Regions from separate parts of the Arthrobacter sp. W4I7 genome, predicted to be linked through region 1. Evidence: riboswitches for the same ligand, from Rfam matches in the RefSeq annotation. Region 1 holds a riboswitch; each other region holds the start of a gene.

Region 1 (7,538 bases):
ATCCTGGGCCAACCCACGTACGCGTCGCTCGCAGACCTGCCGGAAAGCCCGGACATCGTGGACGTCTTCCGCAAGCACGACGACCTCCCCGGCGTCCTGGACGAGGCTATCGCTGCGGGCGCCAAAACCCTGTGGCTGCAGCTGGGGTCCTGGCATGAAGGCGTGGCCGCGGAGGCCGAAGCTGCCGGGCTCCATGTCGTGATGGACCGGTGCGTCAAGATCGAGCACGCCAGGTTCCATGGCGGACTCCATCTGGCAGGCTTTGACACCGGTGTCATCTCATCGAAGCGCCAGGTCCTGGCCTAAGCCCGGGCCGCTCTTAACGGCCGGGCTTCCCGGCGCGGGACGGGGCCGGCCCCAGGGCCGGCCCTGTTGGTCCCGGCTTGCCGCCGCCGCCCGCAAATTCCCCGCCACTGCCGGCATTCCCTTTCGGCACCTCATTCTTGGTTCGCGGTACATCCTTGGCCCCAAGCACTTTGCCGGGTGCAGGAAGTTCCGCCATGCCGCCAGTATGCCCGGCAACGGCTTCGGCTGACGCCACTGCCGGTTCCCTCGCCGGTCCGGCAGAAGACGCCGGCTCCTGCGCCACAGGGGGCGACGCCGCTGGGGCGATGCTCCAGGACGGGGTCCAGTCCTGAAGCAGATGCTGGACGGAGAGACCAGTGGAATCCCCATGTCCGGTGGAGCTCGCGGCCACGCCGGTGACGCCCAGTCCCATACCGGCAATGATGGCGAGGCCCAGGGCCGTAGTCCTCCGCTGGAGGACCCGCCGGCGGCGTTCCAGCTGGCCTGCCGGCCGGGACAACAGAGCCGCCAGCTCAGGGCCGGGCTGCGGGGCAGCCAGGTTGGCGAGGGACCCCAGCGCAAGGAGGGTGTCCCGGAGTACGGCATCCTGCCCGAATCCGGCGTCGAGGAGCATGTCCTCCACGAGGACCGGCAACACATCAGTTTGCGGTGTCATGAGCTCAGGTACTCCTTCACGGCCGAAAGTTCCCGGAGCTTACCCAGCGCCCGCCGCTGCAACTGCTTCACCGCACCGGAGCTCTTTCCCATGGCATCAGCTGACTGCTCCACCGTGAGTCCGGCCACGAGGCGCAGCACCAGGACCTCGCGCTGGTCCCGGGGCAACCCGTCCAGCAGATCCAGGACCTCCTGCGGGGATATGCGTTCCAGCGCTTCCGCCTCGGCCGACGGATCTTCCCGCTGGCCCAGCCCGGGCTCGAACGGCAGCTTCGCGGGCGTGCGGCTCTGGCGCCGCTGGTCATCCACCATCCGGGCGTGGGCCACGGAGAAGATGAACGTCCGGAGCCCGGCGGAACCGCCATGGATGGTGCCAAGCCGCGGCAGGACGGACAGGAACACTTCCTGCATTGCCGCCTCCGGATCCTCGACGCCCCGGGCGGTGAGATATCCCAGGACCTGTGATGCATACGTCCGGTACACCGCGCTGAAACCGGAAGACCCGGTGGCCTGGTCCCCCGGGGCCAGGCCTGTCAGTGCATCAGTCACAGACGTAGTGCTTTCAGTCAAAGAGAGGCTGTTGGGCGGGAGAGGCAGGAACCGAACCTCGGAAGTGCCTTTTCCCGGGATCACTTTACCCCTCGGTAACCACTGTCCGGATGCGCCACGCGATGCTGCAGCAGCACATGCCTTTCCGCCCGAAAGTGAAAGAGCCGGCCTGGAACGTGATGGGGGACAAGTTCCAGACCGGCGCTACATAAAGGTAATCGCCCGGGGCACCCTAAGGGTTACGCCCAGGCCCAAAAACTTTTAAGGAATTTTCGCGGCCCGGTTCAGCGGGCGGCTGCGGTGATCCAGCGTGGCCGGCTTCCCTGCCGCCGCGGCCCGGGGGAAAGGCTGGAAGTGTGTGTGTTGGCGGGTACGCGCCGGTCGTCACAGTCATCCTGGACGGTTGCAGCGGCCGACGCCGGAACTGCAGCAGGTGCCTGACGCGCCGCCGTACCCGCGGGGCAGAGATCGGTCACGAGTCCCGTTCCTGCGCACTCCCTGACGGCGGTGATGCCGGCTGCGAGGGAGGATTTGCTGTCAAAGGGGCCGGAGACGGCCATGATGGTGCCGTCCGGGGCAAGGAGGCGGAACCTGAAAAAAGAATCCTGGTCAACAAACGCTTCGAACTTTCCGGCCATAACAAATCCTTCCGTTCTGCGGGTCCTTGTCCGGAGGCGCCATTGCCACCGGCCGGTCCGGGCGCATCACTGCCCCTCAATCCCGCGGGTCTGGTCGAACGATTTGGTGATCAAGTCACCGGTGTAACAAAGAGTCTCGCCGGTAGGCGTGCAGCGCCGCAAGACCTACGGCGTTAACGCTGTGTAAATTGCCTTAAGTTTCCCTGGATAACGCAAACGGCGGGCCGCCCTGTGAAGGTGACCCGCCGGCGTCGTCCCCACCCGCTCCCTAGCCTCGCAAGCTCGGCCAGGGAAGCCTCCCTGCTACCTCCCCAATCTCGCAAGCTCGATCGGGGCCCCTCGGTAGCGTGGGCGCAGGCGTGGGCCCACATGTCAGTCGTTGATGAGGTCGTTGACCACGATGGTCTGGTCGCGGTCCGGGCCAACTCCGATGGCGGAGAAGCGGGTCCCGGACAGCTTTTCCAGGGCCAGCACGTAGTTGCGGGCGTTCTCCGGCAGGTCCGCCAGGTTGCGCGCGCCGGTGATGTCCTCGGTCCAGCCCTCGAAGTACTCGAAAATGGGCACTGCGTGGTGGAACTCGGTCTGCGTCATGGGCATCTCGTCGTGGCGGACGCCATCCACGTCATAGGCCACGCACACGGGGATCTGCTCGATGCCGGTGAGCACGTCCAGCTTGGTGACGAAGTAGTCCGTGAAGCCGTTGACCCGGGAGGCGTGGCGGGCCAGGACGGCGTCGTACCAGCCGCAGCGGCGCGGCCGGCCGGTGTTGACGCCGAACTCGCCGCCGGTCTTCTGCAGGTACACGCCCATTTCGTCGAACAGCTCCGTGGGGAACGGGCCGGCACCGACGCGCGTGGTGTACGCCTTGATGATGCCGATGGAGCGGGAAATGCGGGTGGGGCCAATGCCGGATCCCACCGAGGCGCCGCCGGCCGTGGGGTTGGAGGAGGTGACGAACGGGTAGGTGCCGTGGTCAACGTCCAGGAACGTGGCCTGGCCGCCTTCCATGAGCACTACCTTGCCCTCATCCAGGGCGGTGTTCAGGACCAGGGTGCTGTCGATGACCAGCGGGCGGAGCCGCTCGGCGAAGGACAGGAAGTACTCCACGATTTCGTCCACCACCACACCGCGGCGGTTGTAGATCTTGACCAGGAGCTCGTTCTTCTGCCGCAGCGAGCCTTCCACCTTCTGGCGCAGGATCGACTCGTCAAAGACGTCCTGGACGCGGATGCCCAGGCGGGCCACCTTGTCCATGTAGGCCGGGCCGATGCCGCGGCCGGTGGTGCCGATGGCGCGGCTGCCGAGGAAGCGCTCCGTCACCTTGTCCAGCACCTGGTGGTAAGGCGCCACGAGGTGGGCGTTGGCCGAGACGCGAAGCTTTGAGGTGTCGGCGCCGCGGGCCTGGAGGCCGTCGATCTCCTGGAAGAGTGCCTCGAGGTTGACCACGCAGCCGTTGCCGATGATGGGTACCGCATTGGGGCTGAGGATGCCTGCCGGAAGCAGCTTGAGTTCGTATTTTTCACCGCCTACGACGACGGTGTGCCCGGCGTTGTTGCCGCCGTTGGGCTTGACGACGTAATCAACGCGGCCGCCCAGCAGGTCGGTCGCCTTGCCTTTTCCTTCGTCGCCCCATTGGGCTCCTACGATCACAATTGCTGGCATGGGATCCTCCCCCATTCGTTCGGGCTGTCCGGGCCGGCTACTTCGTGGCTGGCCTGGTTCAGCGCCGTTCATGAGAATGCCCCGAATGGACCGGCCTTCGCTGGTCCGCGGGGCAGCACAGCGATGCAAGAGTTCCGGGGCTCTTACCACCCAAGTTTAGCGGATGAGGGACTTTGTCCACTCGTTGGGCCGCCGCGGTCCTTCTTGCAGGGTAAAGCACCCATGCCGGGGGACCGCGGCGGACTGTCAGCGGTTACTACTCGTCCTCAGCTTCCTCGCCCGGGCGGGAGGTCTGGGTGGCGAGGCTGTCCCAGAAGGAGGTGTCGGCGTCGGCAATTGATCCGTCAGCGATGGCTTCGGCCGTGGCCGTCAGGGTGGTCACTGTCTGCTTGATCAGGTACCCGTTGCTCCGGAGCCCCAGGGCATATCCGTCCAGGTAGTGGTCCGACATGCCCCGCATCTCAAACAGCAGGGTTGCGATGCCGTATTCCACCGCGATGCCGTTGCGGCTGATGGTTTCGGCGCTGCCGCCCACGTACTTGCCCAGGTGGCCCCAGCCGGTGGAGTCGACGTTGTGGAACACCACCGCGCCCAGCTGCTTGGACTTCTCCACAACTGCAGGATCGGCGTACGGGGTGGTGGGGTAGAGGATGGAGCCGGAGACGAGTTCTCCGTCACGTTGGCTGCGGGTGCCCTGGTGGTGCAGGTCGATCATGTAGTCGATCCGGTACTTGCGCATCACGTTGTTATGGAGCGCCTGGGTTTCCGGCTGGACTTTGTCCACGTGGTCACGGTTGAGGTCCACCTCTTCGGCGTTGTACCGGGTCATGTTGCGGCCGCCCTTGGCCTGGTAGTCCGCCAGGGAGAAGTTCACGTCACCCATGGCCCCGTCCGCATTCAGCATGGGAACGATAAGGATGTTGACGCCGTCCAGGACATCCCCTGACTTGCCGGTGCCAAGGTGCTTGACGAATTCCAGGGCACCCTCGGTAGTCAGCTGTTCGTTGCCGTGCTGCTGCGTCAGGTAAAGGATGGTGGGTTTGGCCGGGTCCGAGATGTACTTGACCAGGTGGATGTCGCGGCCCTTCACCGTCTGCCCGATGACCTCCAGCTCCATGGCCGGCTGGCGGGTGTCCTGGTCTTTGAGGAAGGAGACCATCTCGTCGTAGGTGGCCAGCTTCGATGTGGTGATCTGGCCATTGCCGTCGTAGTTGGGGCCTTCGCCTACGGCCATCGCCGGCGCGGGCGCCGCCACTGCTGCCAGCGCCAGGGCTCCGGAAACGGCAAGGGTCCTGAAAGTTGCCAGGGCTTTTCTCACGGTGCGTTACCTCTTTCGAGTGCATTGGGGTGCGTTCAGGCCGCCATGTCCCCCATTGCGGCCTGTGACAAGAGCCAACCAAGCTAAACGAGACCTGTCAATGGATATAACAGGAACTTGCATGCAGTTATAGCGATTTGGAAAGCAGGCGCCACGCCTGCTTTCCGCCGAAACAATCCGAACCGGATTTGCTCCCGGGAAAGTCTTGGAATTAAGTGAGAGTGAACCATCCGGAGCGGCCGAGAGACCTGGATCGTTGACGCCGCAGCAACCCCGCTAAGTGCAGGTACCCCCTGCCGCGAAGGTGCTACTGCCAGGACCGATGGAAAGGAATTCCAGTGTCCCTGAACACAGACCACATCCGCGTCACCCATGCAGGGTCTTTGCCTCGCACCCCTGAACTCATAGCAGCCAACGCCGCCAAGGAGCAGGAGGGCATCACCCCTCGGTTCCTTGACCTGCTGGAAGCATCAGTGGCGGACGTGGTGCAGCGCCAGAAGGACTTGGGCATCGATATCGCCAATGACGGCGAATATGGGCACGCGATGTCCAGCTCGGTTGACTACGGGGCTTGGTGGAACTACTCCTTCTCCCGGCTTGGTGGCCTCGAAGCGACGGACGTGGACCGTTGGGCTGATACCCAGATACGCCGATCCTCCCCCGGGAACATTGTCCTGACTTCCTTCCCGGACCGTCGTGACCGGCAGAAGTTCAACGATGCCTACAATGACCCGTCCGCCGGCATCCTGGCCCACCGCAAGAGCGTTTCCCAGCCCAAGATTGCCGGGCCCCTCACCTACACCGGGCACGGCCTGGTGGCCTCCGACGTCAAGAACCTGAAGAGCGGGCTGGCCGCCGCGGGACTGTCCGAGGGCTTTGTGGCCTCGCTCTCCCCCGGGTCCTGTGCACGGGTTGCCAATGAGTACTACAAGACCGACGAGGAACTGCTGTACGCCTGTGCCGACGCCATGCGCGAGGAATACAAGGCCATTATCGATGCCGGACTCACGGTCCAGCTCGATGATCCTTCACTCGCCTAAAGCTGGGACCAGATCAACCCTGAGCCGGCTCTTGATGACTACCTGAAGTTCATCCAGCTGCGCGTGGAGGCCACCAACTGGGCGCTGCGTGACCTGCCCCAGGAACAGATCCGGCTGCACGTCTGCTGGGGATCCTGGCACGGCCCGCACACCACGGATATTCCCTTCGCGGACATCATCGGGTCCGTACTGCAGATTAATGCCGGCGGCTACTCCTTTGAGGCCGCCAATGTCCGGCACGAACACGAATGGCGCGTCTGGGAAGACGCCGGGCTCCCTGAGGGCAAGGTCATCATTCCCGGCGTGGTCTCACACGCCACCAATGTGGTGGAGCACCCGGACCTGGTGGCGGATCGGATCGTCCGCTTCGCAGAGGTGGTGGGCCGGGAGAACGTCATCGCGTCCACCGACTGCGGCCTGGGCGGCAGGGTGCACCCGCAGATCGCATTCGCCAAGCTGGAAGCACTGGGCGAGGGTGCCCGCCGGGCCACCAAGCGCCTCTGGTAGGCCATAACAGCGCGTCGGACCCCCGCCGGTCCCGGGCACCCTTTTCAGCCGGGTGCACGGGACCGGCGTTTCGTTTCCCGGGGCTTGCTAAACTGGGAAAGGCCGACCAGGAATCGGCCCACCCCATTTCAACCACCTCGGATGTGTTGCGCCACAGTGCGCCCATTTTCGCGGTGGCGCAACACCAATCCCCGCAGGAGACCCAGCCCTACATGACCGCCCTGGCACCCGAATCATTCCATGAGCAGCTTCTGAGCCGCCGCTACGAACCCAATGTTGCCGCCGTCAACGAACTGTGCGATTCCCTGCAGGAGGCCAAGCCCGGCACGGCAGTACCCTACGTTGACCCGATGCACGACGTCGACGAGTGCCGCATCATCAGCCTGTACTCGAACATCGGCGAGGCCGACAAGTCCGGTTTCATCACGGCCGGGGACGCTGACGCCGCAACGCGGATGCTCGGTATCCAGTGGAAGCTGGGGCTTCGGCCGGAGTTCGTGATGCCGTGGAACGTCCACCCGTGGCATATCCCCGGGGAGCCGAACGGAAAGTTCACCCCGGATCAGGTGTCCGCCGGCCTGAAGCCGCTGCTCAAATTCCTGGCCCTGGTCCCCCGCGCTTCAGTGATCGTAGCGCACGGCACAGAGGCCAACCGCCTGGCGAACCTGCTGCTGAAGACCGAAGTTCCGCTGCTCTGGCGCCGCGGCCTGAAGACCTACAAAGTGCGATCCCTCAGCGGCCGCGCCTTCGCCGGTTCACCCGCCCGCCAGGAGGAATACCTCGAGGCCATGCGTGTGGCCTACGCCGACGCCATGGCGCGCACAGGGCTCCAGAAGGCATAGCCACAGGGTGATTGAGTTCGCG
Region 2 (7,538 bases), 930 kb from region 1:
CTACGGCGGCACCTACAACCTCTTCGCCCACACCCTGAAGAAGTTCGGCATCTCGGTCACTTTTGTGGCAGACCCGGACAACCTGGACCAGTGGCGTGACGCCGTCCAGCCCAACACCAAGCTCTTCTTCGGCGAGGTGGTTTCCAACCCGCGGCAGGACGTCCTGGACATCGAAGGAGTGTCCCAGGTTGCCCATGACGCCGGCGTGCCCCTGGTCGTGGACAACACCCTGTCCACCCCGTACTTGATCCGGCCGCTGGAATGGGGCGCAGACATCGTGGTGCACTCGGCCACCAAATACCTGGGCGGCCACGGTGCTGCCATCGCCGGCGTGATCGTGGACTCCGGAAAGTTCGACTTCGGCAAGGACCCGCAGAAGTTCCCCGGTTTCAACACCCCGGACCCCACCTACAACGGGCTGGTGTACGCCCGCGACCTCGGCGCCGACGGAGCGCTGGGCGCCAACCTGTCCTACATCCTCAAGGCCCGGGTCCAGTTGCTGCGCGACCTCGGTTCTGCGGTGTCGCCGTTCAACGCCTTCCTGATTGCCCAGGGACTGGAGACGCTGAGCCTGCGGGTGGAACGGCACGTGGCTAACGCCGTGGACGTTGCCCGGTGGCTGGAAGGAAGGGACGACGTCGAATCCGTCGCCTACGCCGGGCTGCCCTCCAGCCCCTGGTACGAGCGCGGCCGCAAGTACGGCCCGAAGGGTACCGGCGCCATCGTGTCGTTCAACCTGGCCGGCGGGGCCGAGGCCGGGAAGCGCTTCGTGGACGCCCTGGAGCTGCACTCCCACGTGGCAAACATCGGTGACGTCCGCTCCCTGGTGATCCATCCGGCGTCGACCACGCACAGCCAGCTCTCCCCGGAGCAGCAGGAAATTGCCGGCGTGACCCCCGGACTGGTGCGACTTTCGGTGGGAATCGAACACATCGATGACATCCTGGCGGACCTCGAAGCCGGTTTCAGGGCGGCCAAGGAGGCCAGCGGCGCTTGATCCGCGGGCAGGCGCCCTGATCCAGACGGCCACCAGCGGCGACAAGCCGGGAAGTCACAACCAGTCACACTCTTGGCGGGAGGCCGGGGCTGTTTCGTACACTCGATGCAGGTCATGAGTGCCAGTGACAGCCCCGGCTTGCTGGCCGGCAACCCTCCTACCGCGGTGGGGTGCCCCGGGTGAAGACCTGGCCTGCCGGTCAGACGACGGCAGGCAAGCGCGTAGAAGAGGTCTTGCCATGACGGTTACCGTCACCCGTACCACTGTTCCCGAGCATGGGATTGTCCGCTATGCCTCCATCGGGGGACTCAAGCTGGAAGCCGGCGGATACCTGCCGGATGTCACCCTGGCCTACGAGACCTGGGGCACGCTGAATGAGGACGGCAGCAATGCAGTCCTGATCGAGCACGCGCTCACCGGCAGCACCCACGTGACAAGGGGCGACACGGATGAGCCCGGTTGGTGGGAACAGCTCGCGGGACCGGGTGCGCCCGTGGACACCGACCAGTTCTTCGTCGTCTCAATCAACATTGTGGGCGGCTGCTACGGGTCCACCGGGCCGTCGTCGCCCGCACCTGACGGCAAACCCTGGGGCTCCCGGTTCCCGCTGGTGACCCTCCGGGACACCAGCGAGGCGGAGGCCCGGCTGGCGGACCAGCTGGGCATCAGCAGCTGGTTTGCCGTACTGGGCGGCTCGATGGGCGGCGCACGTGCGCTGGAATGGGCGGTGACATATCCGGAACGAGTGCAGCGCTGTGCCGTGATTTCCGTGGGGGCCGCGAGTACCGCCGAGCAGATCGCCTTCGCCCAGGCACAGACTCTCGCCATCCGCCAGGACGCTAACTTCAACGGCGGTGACTACTACGGCGGGCCATTGCCGGAGGATGGCCTGGCCCTGGCCCGGCGCATTGCCCACATCACGTACCGTTCGCCGCTGGAACTGGACGGACGCTTCGGCCGGGCACCGCAGGCCCCCGAATCGCCCTTCCAGGGCGGGCAGCTCGCGGCGCGCGGGCGCTACCAGGTGGAGAGCTACCTGGACCATCAGGGCACCAAGCTGGTCCAGCGCTTCGACGCCAACAGCTACATCGCCATCACCGAAGCGCTGATGAGCCACGACATCTGCCGTGGCCGAGGACCCCTCGAGCAAACCCTGTCCCGTGCCGATGCGCGGTTCTTCGTAGCCGCCGTGGATTCGGACCGGCTCTACTTCCCGTCCCAGTCCTTGGAGCTGGCCCGGGCCCTCCCCGGAGACGTGGACGTCCACTTCATCGAGGCGCCCATCGGTCACGACGGATTCCTCACGGAAATAGGCCAGCTGGGAAACCAGCTCCGGACAGGTTTCCTGGTCTGACGGCGGGCTGGTCTGACCGCTGCCTGGCCTGGCTGGTTCCTGGCCTGGCTGCTTCCTAGCCGTTCATGATCTCGCTGCGGCGGGCCATGTAATCCTCCATGGAGAGCTCGCCGTTGCTGTACTTCTGGTCCAGTTCCGCAAGCTTGCGCGCGCGGTAGCCCTGCGGGGCCGACGGCGGAGGGGGAGTGGCCGGGGCCGCGGGCTGCTGCGGGGCTTCTTCGGGCTGGCCGGGCAGGGGCTGTCCGTGCTGTCCGTAACCGGGCTGTCCGTAGCCGGGCTGGCCAAACGTCGGCTGCCCGTAGGGCGGGAACTGCTGGTCCATCGGCGGGACCGGCTGAACGGGCGGCAGCGGCGAGCCCGGGAGGGGCTGGGGCTGGTCAAGCTGCCGGAATCCGCCACCGAAGTAGTCCTGCTGGGTGAAACCGTCCCGGGGCTGGTTGCTCTGCGGGCCGTTGGAACCGGGGTACATGCCGCCGCCCGGGAACTGGTCCGGGTAGCGTCCCGAAAAGCTCTGCTCGTGGTTCCTGCGGGCCACGGACTTCCGGTACATCCGCATGGCCATCGGGACCAGGAACGACAAGACGATGATCCAGAAAAACAAGTTGCTCACGGTGCCGTGCCTCTCATTGGTGTCCTTCCAGCTTAAGCCCGGGCTTGCACGCGGACCGTGCGGAGCTCCATAAAGGCGCCATACCTATCCACGGCTTCCTGAACTGCCGCAGCCAGCGGAGAGCCGGGAGCGGCATCCGCAGAGGAGAGGCGGATGTCCAGTTCGCACCGGCCCGGAAGCAGCGTGTGCCGCCATGATCCGGCCATCCGCCCGTCCAGCAGCACCACATGCATGGGTTCGCCCTTGAACGGAAAGGCCGGCGCCCCGCCTCCCATGTAATGCCGCGTGGCGGAATAGCCCATCACATACTCGTCGTAGCACTGGATCAGGTCTATCCGCGGCCGGACTTCCGAAGCACCACCAACGCCAGCACCATCAGCGCCGGCGCCACCAGCACCAGCGCCGGCCCCGGCGGCGTCGAGGCTTCCCGCGTCCAGACTTCCGTCGTCACTCCCCGCATCGAAGTAGACAACGACGCCGTCAATCACCGTTTCGGCCAGGGCTTTGGAGTGCGCCTCGACAGTGAGTTGCAGGCCCTTGCGGACGTCCGTCATGGTCAGCCCGGACCAGTCGGCGCAGTCCTTGACCGTCGCCGGGCCCCGGCTGGTGAAATAGCGGCGGGCCAATTCGGCGAGTGCTTCAGGCCCGCCGGGCGCAGGTTCCGCCCCGACGGGCACCCGCTCGTCGAAAAGCGCATACGTCTGCTTCAACGCCCCGCCCGCGCTGCGCACGGGCCTGCCGCTCACCAGGACGCCGCTGATTTCGGCGTGCATGATCAGGTAGGCAAGCTGCAGGCCCTTGGCCGGGAACCCGGCGTCGTGAAGGCTCGCGGCGAGGCCTTCCCGGGACAGGTGGTTCCCGCCCGCAACCGCGCCGGCCAGGACCTCGTCACTCCGGGCGGCAACGGCTGCATCGATGCCGGTGTGCCGGTACGTGGCGGCATTGGCTTGCTCGAGCCGCGGTGCGGAAAGCGCCAGAAGCCAGCGGAGATCATCCCGGTGGACAAAATGCCAAGTGGGCCGGAGGATATGCGTCCGCAGGATCCGCCCGTCTGCCACGGACTGCTCGATGTCCGCCGCGGTAACGGCTGGTGCAGCTGCGGCTGACACGCGCTGCGCCAAACTCCACCGGGCGTAGGTGAACTCCTGCGCTTGCACGGCGAGCAGCGCCCGCAGGGCTGTCTCCGGGGATGCGGCGCCGGGGTCGCGGAGCAGCTGCGACCGCAGCCGCCGCCGCGCCACCTGCTCCGGTTCCATGCACAACCCCTTGAAACTACTCAGCTGCCCGCACAGGCCGTCACCACAATCACTCTGCTAGCGCCGGGCAGCCTCGGTGGTCCCGAGCGGACCCTCGCCGGAACCCAACGGAACGCCCGGGCCGAACACAGGTCCCGGCGTCGGCCGCTTTGCGCTGATCCCGTCACCCGAGGACTGGTGCCGCAGCCGGCGCAGCACCCAGGGCACAAAGTACTCGCGCGCCCAGACGAGGTCCCCGGAGCGTGCCTCGCGCCAGGTCTGCGGCGGCAGTGGCTTGGGCTGCAGCGGCTTCAGCGTGTGCTCCACATTCAGTGCATCCAGGACCATGGCCGCGATGGTGTGGTGGCCCAGCGGCGAGAAGTGAAGCCGGTCCACGTCCCACATTTGGGGGTCGCTGAGCTGGCGCAGGGACCACATATCGGCGATGATCGCGTCGTGCCGCGCAGCAACCGTCCGCAGGTTCTCGTTATAGATGGCCACCTTGCTGCGGATCCTGCCCAGTACCGAGGAACCCGTGTCCGGGCCGTTGAAGAGGACCACGGTGGCGCCGCCCAGAGCCAGGAGCTGGACCACGGAATCGAGTTTCTCGGCCAGGGCGTCGGGGTCGCCGCCCGGGCGGAGCAGGTCGTTGCCTCCGGCGGAGAGGGTCACCAGGTCCGGCTTCAGCGCCAGGCACGGGGCCAGTTGTTGGTCCACCACTTGTTGGACCAACCGGCCACGCACCGCAAGGTTCGCATAGGCAAAGTCGGGCTTGGTGCGGCTGAGTTCCTCCGCCACCCTGTCGGCCCAGCCGCGGTAGCCGCCGGGGCTTGAGGGCTCGGGGTCGCCGATGCCCTCGGTAAAGGAATCGCCCATTGCCACGTACCGGGTCCAGGGGTGGGATCCGGCAGGGGCAGCGGCCGTCTGAAAGGTACTCGCGTCAGTCACGGTCCTATCCTGCCTTCCGTTTCGGAAGCTACGCGAACGTAGGTTGTTACCTTCGGGTAACTGTAAGAATGGAAACCATGACTGAAGCCGAAGTATTTCCTGCCCCTGTTGTTTTGTGGTCCCATCCCGAGGACCAGCGCGACGGCAAGCCGCTGCTGGTGCTGCTGCACGGCTACGGCGCCAACGAACAGGATCTGCTCAGCCTGGCCGACCTGCTTCCGGATGACTTCGCAGTCGCTTCCGTCCGGGCTCCGATCGCCATGGGCCCCGGCTTCACCTGGTTCCCGCTCACGGCGTCCATCGATTATTCCCTGGACCGGGTGAAGGCAGCTTCGTCGTTTGTGCTCGACTGGATCGACACCATCAAGGCGGGGCACCCCTCGGTGACCCTGCTCGGCTTTTCGATGGGCATGGCCATGGCCACCACGCTCCTGCGGCAGCGGCCCACGGACTTCGCAGCCGTCGTCGGCCTGTCAGGTTTTGTGGTGGATGCCGGGGACGATCCCAGCTTCAGGGACTCCGAACTGGACGGCACCGTCCCACTGTTCTGGGGCCGCGACCAGCAGGACCCCGTCATCACGCCGGACAAGATCGAATACACCATGGGCTGGGTCCGCCGGCACGTTAATCTCACCAAGGTGCTGTACACGGGCATGTGGCACGGGATCAACCAGCAGGAGATCGGGCACGTGGCCGAGTTCCTCACGCATGAGGTGCTGAAGAAGTAGGAGTACGACGGCGGGCGGCACCGTGTGCTGCCAGGCCTTCCGGGCGTGGGGGGGCGGGCGAGGCAGCCGGTCAGGCCTCCGGCGCGACGACTTTCACCGTCTGGTTGTTCACCGTAACCGTGTCCCCGTTGTGCAGCTGGCGGCCGCGGCGGTCGTCAATTTCCCCGTTGACCTTAACGAGCCCGTTTTTGATCAGCTCCGCCGCCTCCACGCCGTCCTCCACGAGGTTGGCGAGCTTCAGGAGCTGGCCAAGGCGGATCATACTGTCGCGGATGGGGACCTCTTCAACGTTGCTCATGAAGCAATAATGCCTGACGTAATGTGGATGCAATGACCTCCTCCCACCGCCTGCCCCTGCTCGCAGGCCTGCCGCTGGCGGTGGGCTCGGGCCTTGCCATTCCAGTCCAGGGCCGCATCAACGGTGCGCTGGGCGCCCGGTTGAACGACGGCATCGCCGCGTCCGTGGTGAGTTTCAGCACAGGCCTCCTGGTGATGATCCTCATCTCGCTGCTCCTGCCGCGGGGCCGCGCCGGGCTGGTGGGCATCCTTCCCGCTGTCCGGAACAGGGCTTTTCCCCGGGTCTACGTCCTCGCCGGCGGCATCGGCGCACTCTTCGTCTTCGCCCAGTCCTTCACCGTGGGCCTCCTCGGCGTTGCCCTCTTCACCGTGGCCACCGTCACCGGCCAGACCGTTAGCGGACTGCTGGTTGACCGGCTGGGGATCGGGCCCGCCGGCAAGAAATCGGTCACCGGGATCCGGATCATTGGCTGCCTGCTGACCATAGCGGCCGTCGCCTGGGCCGTTTCGCCCCGCTTCACCGGAGCTGCGGGCGGCACGGGAGCCGCCGGTGCCGCCGGTGCACCCGACGCCGGCCCGTCCGCCTTGCTTCTTCCGCTCCTGCTGCCCGTGCTGGCAGGCTTCCTGATGAGCTTCCAGCAGGCCATGAACGGGACGGCCACTGTCCATTACGGCACTCCCATTGCCGCCACCCTGGTCAATTTTGTTGCCGGCTGCCTGGTGCTCTGGACCGCCTACGGCATCAAACTGGCGGTGGCCGGGCCGGGCAGCCCGCTGCCGGGGGAGTGGTGGTACTACGTGGGCGGCCCGATGGGCTGTGTGTTCATCGGCCTGGGCGCGCTGCTGGTCCGCAGCCTGGGCGTGCTGGTCACAGGGCTGGGCATGATCGCCGGCCAGCTGCTCGGCTCGCTGGCACTGGATGTGATCCTGCCCGCGCCTGGAACGGTGGTGGCGCCGGCCACCGTGCTGGGAACCATCCTGACACTGGCCGCCATCGTCCTGGCAACCCTGCCCTGGCCGCGGGGAGCGTTCCGAAGACAGGCACCGGTAGGCTAGGACACGCAGCTTTCACGCATCTTTCCTTCATCCGCCCCTCCCGGCAGCCAGCGGTGCTCACCGTTGGCGCAACCGGGGCCTGAAAACCGCGGACCGCACCCAGCGGCCCTGTAGAAATTGGAGTTACCCCTATGGCAGCAAAATCCGTACTCGACCAGGTCATTTCCCTCTCCAAGCGGAGGGGCTTTGTGTTCCAGGCCGGTGAGATCTACGGAGGTTCGCGTTCTGCCTGGGACTACGGGCCCCTCGGCGCCGAACTGAAGGAAAACATCAAGCGCCAGTGGTGGCAGTCCATGGTCCGCGGCCGCGAGGA
Region 3 (7,538 bases), 3.8 Mb from region 1:
GCCGGTTGGCACTTCCTGACCCTGCCGGCAGAGATCGCGGACGATGTGCGCGTTCAAACTGCAGGGTCCAGCAAGGCGTTCGGCTCGATCAAAGTCAAGGCCGAGATCGGCGGACACTCCTGGCAGACTTCGCTCTTCCGGGACAACAAAAGCAGCTCGTACCTGCTACCCGTGAAGAAGGGCGTTAGGGACAAAGCCAAAATCGACGAAGGCGACGAAGTAACCGTCCACCTTTCCCTCGACGGCCTCTGAGGCCTGGATAGCGGGAACACCCGCCGATTCCCGATACAGTCGCAGAGATCCGGCGAGGGTGCCGGGGTCATTTGTGTAGCTTGCGTCAGAGCGACGAAGGAGCAGCAAGCGGCAAATGGTCCCGGTGCCGGAGCGGAGCCAGCGGACCCAGCGGACCCAGCGGTGCCGGAGCGGAGCCAGGACGCGTGGAACCCGCCCCGCCCCAGCCAGCGCTAAATCTGCTTGAGTGCCTGTTCCAAGTCGCCAATCAGGTCGTCCAGGTCCTCAAGCCCCACCGAGAGCCGAACAACTCCATCGCTCAGGCCAATGGCCGCGCGGCCCTCAGGTCCCATCGCCCGGTGCGTGGTGGTGGCAGGGTGGGTGATCAGGGACTTGGAATCGCCCAGGTTGTTCGAGATGTCGATGATCCGCAAGGCATCCAGCAGCGCAAAGGCGGCCTCCTTGCCCGAGCGGCCGCCGGAAGGGGCAAGTTCAAGGGTGAGCACCGTGCCGCCCGCCTTCATCTGCTTTGCGGCGAGCTCGTACTGCGGGTGCGACTTCAGCAGCGGGTACTTGATCCAGCTCACGGCCGGCTGCTGCTCCAGCCACTCGGCGATCCGCAGCGCGGAGGCGGAGGAGTGGTTGACGCGCAAGGCCATGGTCTCGAGGCCCTTGGTGAGGACCCACGCGTTGAAGGCGGACAGCGACGGGCCGGTGTGCCGCATGAGCTGCTTGACCGGGCCTTCGATGAATTCCTTGGTGCCCAGGATGGCGCCGCCCAGGACCCTGCCCTGGCCGTCGATGTGCTTGGTACCCGAGTAGACAATGACGTCGGCGCCGAACTGGCCGCAACGCTGCAGCAGGGGAGTGGCAAAGACGTTGTCGACGACGACGGTGGCACCTGCGGCGTGGGCGAGTTCGCTCACCGCCGCAATGTCCACGATTTCCTGCATGGGATTTGACGGCGACTCGAAGAACACGGCGGTGGTGGGCTGGGACAGGGCTTCGCGCCACTGGTCCAGGTCCGGGCCGTCCACGAATACGGTCTCCACGCCCCACCGCGGCAGGATCTCGTTGAGGATCACGAAGCAGGAGCCAAAGAGCGAGCGGGCGGCAACCACCCTGTCGCCGGCAGCCAGCAAGGCACCCAGGGCGGTGAAAACTGCGGACATGCCGGACGCCGTCGCAAAGCACGCTTCGGTGCCCTCCAGGAGGCGGAGCCGCTCCTGGAATGTAGCAACGGAGGGGTTGCCGTAGCGGGAGTAGACGAAGCGTTCGTCCTCACCGGTGAAGGCCCGTTCGGCAGCGGCGGCGGATTCGTACACAAAGCCGGAGTTCAGGAACACAGCCTCGCTGGTTTCCTGGAAGTTGGTGCGGTCCAGCCCGCCGCGGACGGCCTGGGTGTCGGGGCTCCAGCCGGCGGCGTCTTCGTTGAAGGTCACTTAGTTCTTTCCCAGGTTGGTTGGCAGGCCGCGGTTTTTCCAGCCGTTGACGGTGCGCTCTCCATAGCGGTCCGGCTCGCCTTCGAAGCCCTCCAGCACGTTGTAGGAGGTGAAGCCGGCCTGCGTGGCGGCGGTTGCGGCAGCGATGGAACGCTGCCCGGAGCGGCAGAGGAAGAGCAGCTCAGTTGAAGGATTGTCGGGGGCCTGCAGGCTCAGGTCCTTGATGAAATCAGGGTTGGGAATGCCGCCCGGGAAGGTCCACTGGATGAACAGCGGATCATTGTCCGTGGCCTTTGTGTCGGGGATGCCGATGTGGGCCCATTCGCCCTCGGTGCGCACGTCCACGAGGATGGCGCCCTGCTGCAGCTTGTCCCAGGCTTCCTGGGGGGTGAGGTCTCCTGCATAGCTCATGCGTGGCCCTCGCCGTCGAACTCGAGGTCTTCGCTGGCTGCTTCAAGGTCATCAACGGCAGTGGCGACGGCGGCATCCGCGGACGCGATGGCGGCCGGCAGGACTACAGCCTGGGCCACAATGACGCTGCTGCCGTTGAAGGTTGCTGCGGGGCTTCCATGCAGCACATACCCCTCTGCCAGCGCGGCCGAGATCCGCTCACAGAACGCACGGTCATCCGGCCCGCTGATGAGGCGGTAGGACAATTTCTCTTCAGGGGCAGGTGCGTCAGACATGACGGATCTCCTTCTCTCACGCTTGCAGCTCGAATCGGTCGATATGCCGAGTATTCACCTGAGGCACCCCGCCGCGGAAGGAGGGTTGCCGACCGGCCAGTCAGGGCTTGGCACCGGTACTCATTACTCCCCAAAAACGTAACACTTGGCGCGCGGGGCCGCACCGCCGTCGTCGTCATGTTCCGTAACTGAAGCGCCGCTGAAGCAGCTTGGGTGATTGCGCGGCGGTTCCTGGAACGTACGACGGCGGGAACCGCCACGGGCAGCGAAGCCGACCGACGCCCGCCGCGGCTTTCCACGCCAGATAGGGTTCTTGTCAGGGCGCCGCCGCGCCGTCGGAGCAAAATTCCTGGGGGTCCCCATCAGCACGCCACGAGCCGCCGCGCTGGAGAGCCGTCCCACGCAACTCCATTGGCAAAATTTCCGGGGACAACATACCCGCCAGTCGGCTGTCCGAAGGGGTGCTGCCCTTCTTGCCGCGGTGACGATTGCCCTCCTGGCAGTGGTGCTGCCCGCCGGAGCCGCCCGTGCTGCCGACACCTTCCCGGGTGAGGGCAAACCGCTGCTGGGCGCTGTCCTCGAATGGGGCGAGGACACGGCGGCCGGTTTTACGGAGAGGTTCGGCGCGTCGCCGGCGCTTTTCGGGCACGACATCGCGTTGCCCTTCCGTGGATCGGAGGAGAACGACATCCGGGGCTTCCTGGAGCAGTCCGGGATGCAGGGCGCCCATGCGATGCTCACGGTGAAGCCCAGCGTTCCGCTTGACCAGGTTACCGCTGAAGCTGCCGCATCATTCGCCGGCGACGTGCGGAGGCTGACAGCGGACTTCAAGGGCCATGTGCTGATCCGCTTTGCCCCCGACATGAATGCCAGCTGGGTGGAATGGGGCCAGCAGCCCGCCGCTTACCGGTCCGCCTTCCAGGCCGTCGCCGCAGCCTTTGAAGATGCCGATGGCATCCGACCACCGATGGTGTGGGAGCCGTACCTGGGGAAGGACTACCCGTTCGACCGGCACCGGAACGCCCCTGTGCCGGGCAGCGATGGCTTCGCCCTGCTCGATACCAACGGTGACGGCGTGTGGAACGGCTCCGATGCGGCCTACGCCCCGTACTATCCGGGGGACGATGCCGTGGACTGGGTGGGCCTGACCGCTTTCCACGACGACACTGCCGGCGGCGCGGCGGTCAACACCGTTCCCCGGCAGAACGAACTCCAGGAGATGCTCACGGCCTCCGACGGGGAAGACTTCTACGGGACTTATGCGTCAGGGAAGGACAAGCCGTTCCTGCTGCAGACCTCCGCGTTCTACAGCCCGGCCTCCGGCGGCGCTTCGGACGTGGACATCAAGGTGGGCTGGTGGGACCAGGTCCTGGATGCTGCCACGTCCACGGACTTCGCCAGCACGGCGGCAGTGGTCTGGGATGAGCGGACAAGCACCAGGGACACCGGGGTGGCCAGCATCGACTGGCTGCTCACCGGGAACCCTGCGGTTGCTGCTGCCGCCCTGGATCGGCTCGAGGCTTCCCCCATGGTGACCGGTCCTGCCACCGAAATCGGTGCCGGCAGCGGATACGTCCGCGCCAACACCGTCGCCGGGGCGGCTGCCTGGACCGTGGGAGCGGCACTGATCATCCTCCTGGTGGCGCTGTGGCAAATCCCCCGGCGGGTCAATGCCGCAACAGCCTGGGGCTACACCGATCCCTCCAGCAGGGATTCGCGGGTGGACCTGCTGAGGGGCATGGCCATTGTGTTTGTGGTGGTAAACCACCTGGGCATGATGTCACTGTTCCAGCTGCTCACCCAGGAGGCGGTGGGTTTCGTTTCCGGGGCCGAACTTTTTGTCCTCTTCTCGGGGCTGGTGGTGGGCATGGTGTACAGGCCGCGGGTCAACCGGGACTTTGGGACGGTGGTGGACCTGACCTCCCGCCGTGCGGGGAAGCTTTACCTGACGGCGCTGGCGGTGCTGATCGGCGTCTTCCTGATCTCGCTGCTGCCCCTGTTCCAGAGTGATGCACTGACCACCTACGTTGACCAGGGAACCGGCGGGGCGGGGCACAACGGCGCCGGCCGGACCTACGACCTCTACGCCGGAATGGAATCGCTGTTCCAGTTCCCCGTACCGCCGCAGGTCCTGCCGGCCATCCTGCTGCTGCAGTTCGGCCCGTGGCAGTTCAACGTGATGGGCCTGTACGTGGTGCTGCTGCTCGTCAGCCCGCTGATCCTTGCCGCACTCAACCGCGGCAAGGCAGTATGGGTGCTCGGCGCCACGCTGGCCGTGTACGCAGTGGGCGCGGCCACCCGGTTCCGGATCCTGCCCTCGCAGTTCGAGGACTCTTTCCCGCTGCTGGTGTGGCAGGTCCTTTTCGTGATCGGCCTGGTGGCGGGGTTCCACCGCCACCGCATTGTTTCGTGGCTAACTGACCACACCTGGGCAGTGGCCGCCTGCACTGCGGCCGCCTTCGCTTTCGCGTTCCTGTCCTGGGGCAACCCGTACCTGGCCAACGCCTTTGATATGCGGCTCGCGATTGTTCCGGACACGGCGTACCGGACCATGTATGACCTCTTCTTCGGCCGCACTTATCTGGCCCCGGGCCGGCTCCTCAACGTCCTGGTGCTGGTGGTGGCCGCCTACGCATTCCTCACGGCCTACTGGAAACCGGTGGCCCGCGCCCTGGGCTGGTTCCTGATTCCCCTGGGCCGGGCAACCCTGTACGTCTTCATCATCCACGTGGTGCTGATCGCGGTGATCGCCAACATCCCGGCGCTGCGCCAAGGCGACATTTGGATTAATACGGCGGCCTGCGCGCTTGTCCTGGGGCTCCTGTGGGTGATGGTCCGGACGCGGTTCCTCTTCCGGATCATTCCGACCTGAGGCGACAGTCGGAGAAGGATACAGAGCTGAAAAAACGAAAAGGCGTGAAGCGCTTCCTGCCGGGAAGCGCTTCACGCCTTTTTATGTGCCAGACCCTAAACGAGGCCGGGGTAGCTTGTCAGGATGTAGTCGGCGGCTGCCGGGCCCTTCATGCGCAGGCCGTTGTGGCCCGCCGGCATACGGTGTTTCATGGCTGCCCAGAAAACGGACTCCTGGCCGGGCGTCTGCTGGTTGATGAAGCACCAGCTGGTGTACAGGCCGTAAAGCCGGTCGTCGTCGAGGCTGTGATCGTAGGCCTTATCCAGCTGGGTGGCTTCCTGGAGGAAAGTGTCGAACTGCGAATGTGCCATGACGGCGTCCCTTCGCTAGGTGCGTGGGTGCCGCCGTTCGGCTACAGCAGCGGGAACCTCAAAGCCTGCACAAGGCAATGGAGCGTTAATCGAATCTTCGGGAATCGATGGGTGCAAGATGGCGCTAACAGCTTGTCTACGCTGTAGACTTTACCCGTAGACTACAAATACGGCAAGCGTCTGGAATTACCTTCGGGCACCCCACTTGCTGACGGCTCCAGAACGGTAAACACATGTCCTCCCCGAAGCCCTCACGCACCGAAGAACGCGGCCGGAAGGCTCCGCTCAGCCGTGAACTGGTGCTGGCCAAAGCGCTTGAACTGGTGGACGCTGAAGGCCTGGATGCGCTGACAATGCGCCGTTTGGGCCAGGAACTGGGCCGTGACCCCATGAGCCTCTACCGCTACGCGGAGAACCGGGCAGCATTGCTTGACGGAGTGTCCGAACTGGTCCTCAACCAGCTCCCCATCCATCCCGAGGACCCAGACTGGAAAGAACAGCTCCGCAGCATCGCCCACAACCTGCGGCTGCTCGCGCTCCAGCACCCCAATGTGGTGCCGCTGCTGGTCACCAGGCCCCTCTCCACCCCACTGGGGCTGAGGCCGCTGGGCACCTTGCGTCCGCTGGAACAGATCCTCTCCCTGCTGATCGGGGCAGGGTTCAACCCCGCCGGTGCCCTGCACGTCTACCGCGCCTACTACGGCTTCCTCTACGGCCACATCCTGAACGAACTGCAGGAATATGTGGTGGATCCGGAAGAAAACGAAGCACTGCTGCGGCTCGGCCTGCACCGGCTGCCCGCCAAAGAGTTCCCCCGGCTGAGGGCATTGGCTCCGGACCTTTCAGAATACGACGGCGAGACAGAGCTGGACCAGGGACTGACCATCCTGCTGTCCGGGCTTGAAGCGCAGCTCTCAGAGCACCCGGCCGCTTCGCCCGCCTAGCACCCCGGAGCGGGCAGCAGCTACTCGAAAGAAGCGCGGCGCCGGTCTGTGGTGCGGGTGTTCCAGATGTCCGGTTTGTTCACCTTGAAGCGGCGGCCCGTCAGTGCCCGGGCTGTCAACCTGATGTAGTGGGCTTTCTCGCCCGGCTGCCACGGCTCCAGCCCCAGGCTGTCCACGGCATCCTTGTCAGCCTGGTCCTCGATGATGTCCGTGTCCCCGCGCACCACTACGCTCCATGCCTCTTCGGTGTGGGGGTCGTAGCCGTCGATCTCTAGGACCGCCGGGCGTTCCGCCTTGGCATTCCACAGCTTGGTGACGCCGGACGTCCTGAAGACAATGCTCCGGCGGTGCACCACATAGTTGACCGGGAAAATTTCGGGGTGTCCGTCCACCGTCAAGCCGAGCCGGCCCAGGGTGTCACCTTCGAGAAGTTCCCAGCATTCATCAAAGGACAGTTTCCCGGCAGGTCCCGCGTCAGAAGTCATGAACCACACACTAAGGCCAATCTTCGTCCGGTGACTATGCCTTGCCCGCTGAATGCCTGCTTGCCGGGGGATTTACCGGCCGCGTGATCGGTGTCAGCGCGGGCGGCGGCAGCGCGGTCCTGGAGCGCTTCGAGTATTCCGCCGGACCGTCCTGAAAGTCCTGGAGTTTATTGAATGCCGGCGAACAGTTCGTTCAGTTCGGCAGTCAGCTCTTTTTGCAGGGACGGCATGCCGATTTCCTTGCCGTCGATCCGGTTTACCGGCGCCAGCATCCGCACACTCGAAATCAGCCAGACGGCGTCGGCGTCCAGGAGATCCTGCGGCTCAAGCGGGCCGTAGCCCAACTCCCAGCCGGCAGCCTTTGCCGCGGCGAACAGCGCACCCTGGGAGGTGCCGGGGAGGATGCCGCTGTCCAGCAGGGGCGTGACGAGGCGCTTTACGGGCGTGCCGTCGTCGGACGTTTGCACGTGTGCCATCAGCACGGTGGACGTGGGGCCTTCAAGGACACGGCCGTCGGAGGACGTAAAG

Evidence for each region. Region 1 has a riboswitch for S-adenosylmethionine ahead of QF047_RS17765 (cobalamin-independent methionine synthase II family protein). Riboswitches for the same ligand answer to the same signal wherever they lie in the genome.
Region 2: another riboswitch for S-adenosylmethionine. It lies ahead of QF047_RS13785 (homoserine O-acetyltransferase); the one in region 1 lies ahead of QF047_RS17765 (cobalamin-independent methionine synthase II family protein).
Region 3: another riboswitch for S-adenosylmethionine. It lies ahead of QF047_RS00610 (DUF1737 domain-containing protein); the one in region 1 lies ahead of QF047_RS17765 (cobalamin-independent methionine synthase II family protein).

Annotation. Positions count from the first base shown of each region.
Region 1 is NZ_JAUSXU010000001.1:3,931,729-3,939,266, forward strand. Features, by position in the region: gene QF047_RS17735 (CoA-binding protein) at 1-306, shown strand, start outside; gene QF047_RS17740 (hypothetical protein) at 320-961, opposite strand; gene QF047_RS17745 (RNA polymerase sigma factor) at 958-1,509, opposite strand; gene QF047_RS17750 (DUF1508 domain-containing protein) at 1,794-2,147, opposite strand; gene QF047_RS17755 (adenylosuccinate synthase) at 2,520-3,809, opposite strand; gene QF047_RS17760 (M14 family zinc carboxypeptidase) at 4,066-5,127, opposite strand; SAM riboswitch class I at 5,351-5,456, shown strand; partial or broken gene QF047_RS17765 (cobalamin-independent methionine synthase II family protein) at 5,466-6,674, shown strand; gene QF047_RS17770 (uracil-DNA glycosylase) at 6,887-7,516, shown strand.
Region 2 is NZ_JAUSXU010000001.1:3,006,518-3,014,055, reverse strand. Features, by position in the region: gene QF047_RS13790 (bifunctional o-acetylhomoserine/o-acetylserine sulfhydrylase) at 1-997, shown strand, start outside; SAM riboswitch class IV at 1,108-1,223, shown strand; gene QF047_RS13785 (homoserine O-acetyltransferase) at 1,236-2,351, shown strand; gene QF047_RS13780 (hypothetical protein) at 2,407-2,961, opposite strand; gene QF047_RS13775 (winged helix DNA-binding domain-containing protein) at 2,994-4,217, opposite strand; gene QF047_RS13770 (SGNH/GDSL hydrolase family protein) at 4,275-5,072, opposite strand; gene QF047_RS13765 (alpha/beta hydrolase) at 5,222-5,872, shown strand; gene QF047_RS13760 (RNA-binding S4 domain-containing protein) at 5,943-6,170, opposite strand; gene QF047_RS13755 (DMT family transporter) at 6,203-7,225, shown strand; gene QF047_RS13750 (glycine--tRNA ligase) at 7,357-7,538, shown strand, end outside.
Region 3 is NZ_JAUSXU010000001.1:137,927-145,464, forward strand. Features, by position in the region: gene QF047_RS00595 (DUF1905 domain-containing protein) at 1-252, shown strand, start outside; gene QF047_RS00600 (O-succinylhomoserine sulfhydrylase) at 465-1,673, opposite strand; gene QF047_RS00605 (rhodanese-like domain-containing protein) at 1,674-2,084, opposite strand; gene QF047_RS00610 (DUF1737 domain-containing protein) at 2,081-2,359, opposite strand; SAM riboswitch class IV at 2,373-2,487, opposite strand; gene opgC (OpgC domain-containing protein) at 2,841-5,231, shown strand; gene QF047_RS00620 (hypothetical protein) at 5,327-5,581, opposite strand; gene QF047_RS00625 (TetR/AcrR family transcriptional regulator C-terminal domain-containing protein) at 5,815-6,525, shown strand; gene QF047_RS00630 (pyridoxamine 5'-phosphate oxidase family protein) at 6,546-7,010, opposite strand; gene QF047_RS00635 (aminodeoxychorismate lyase) at 7,178-7,538, opposite strand, start outside.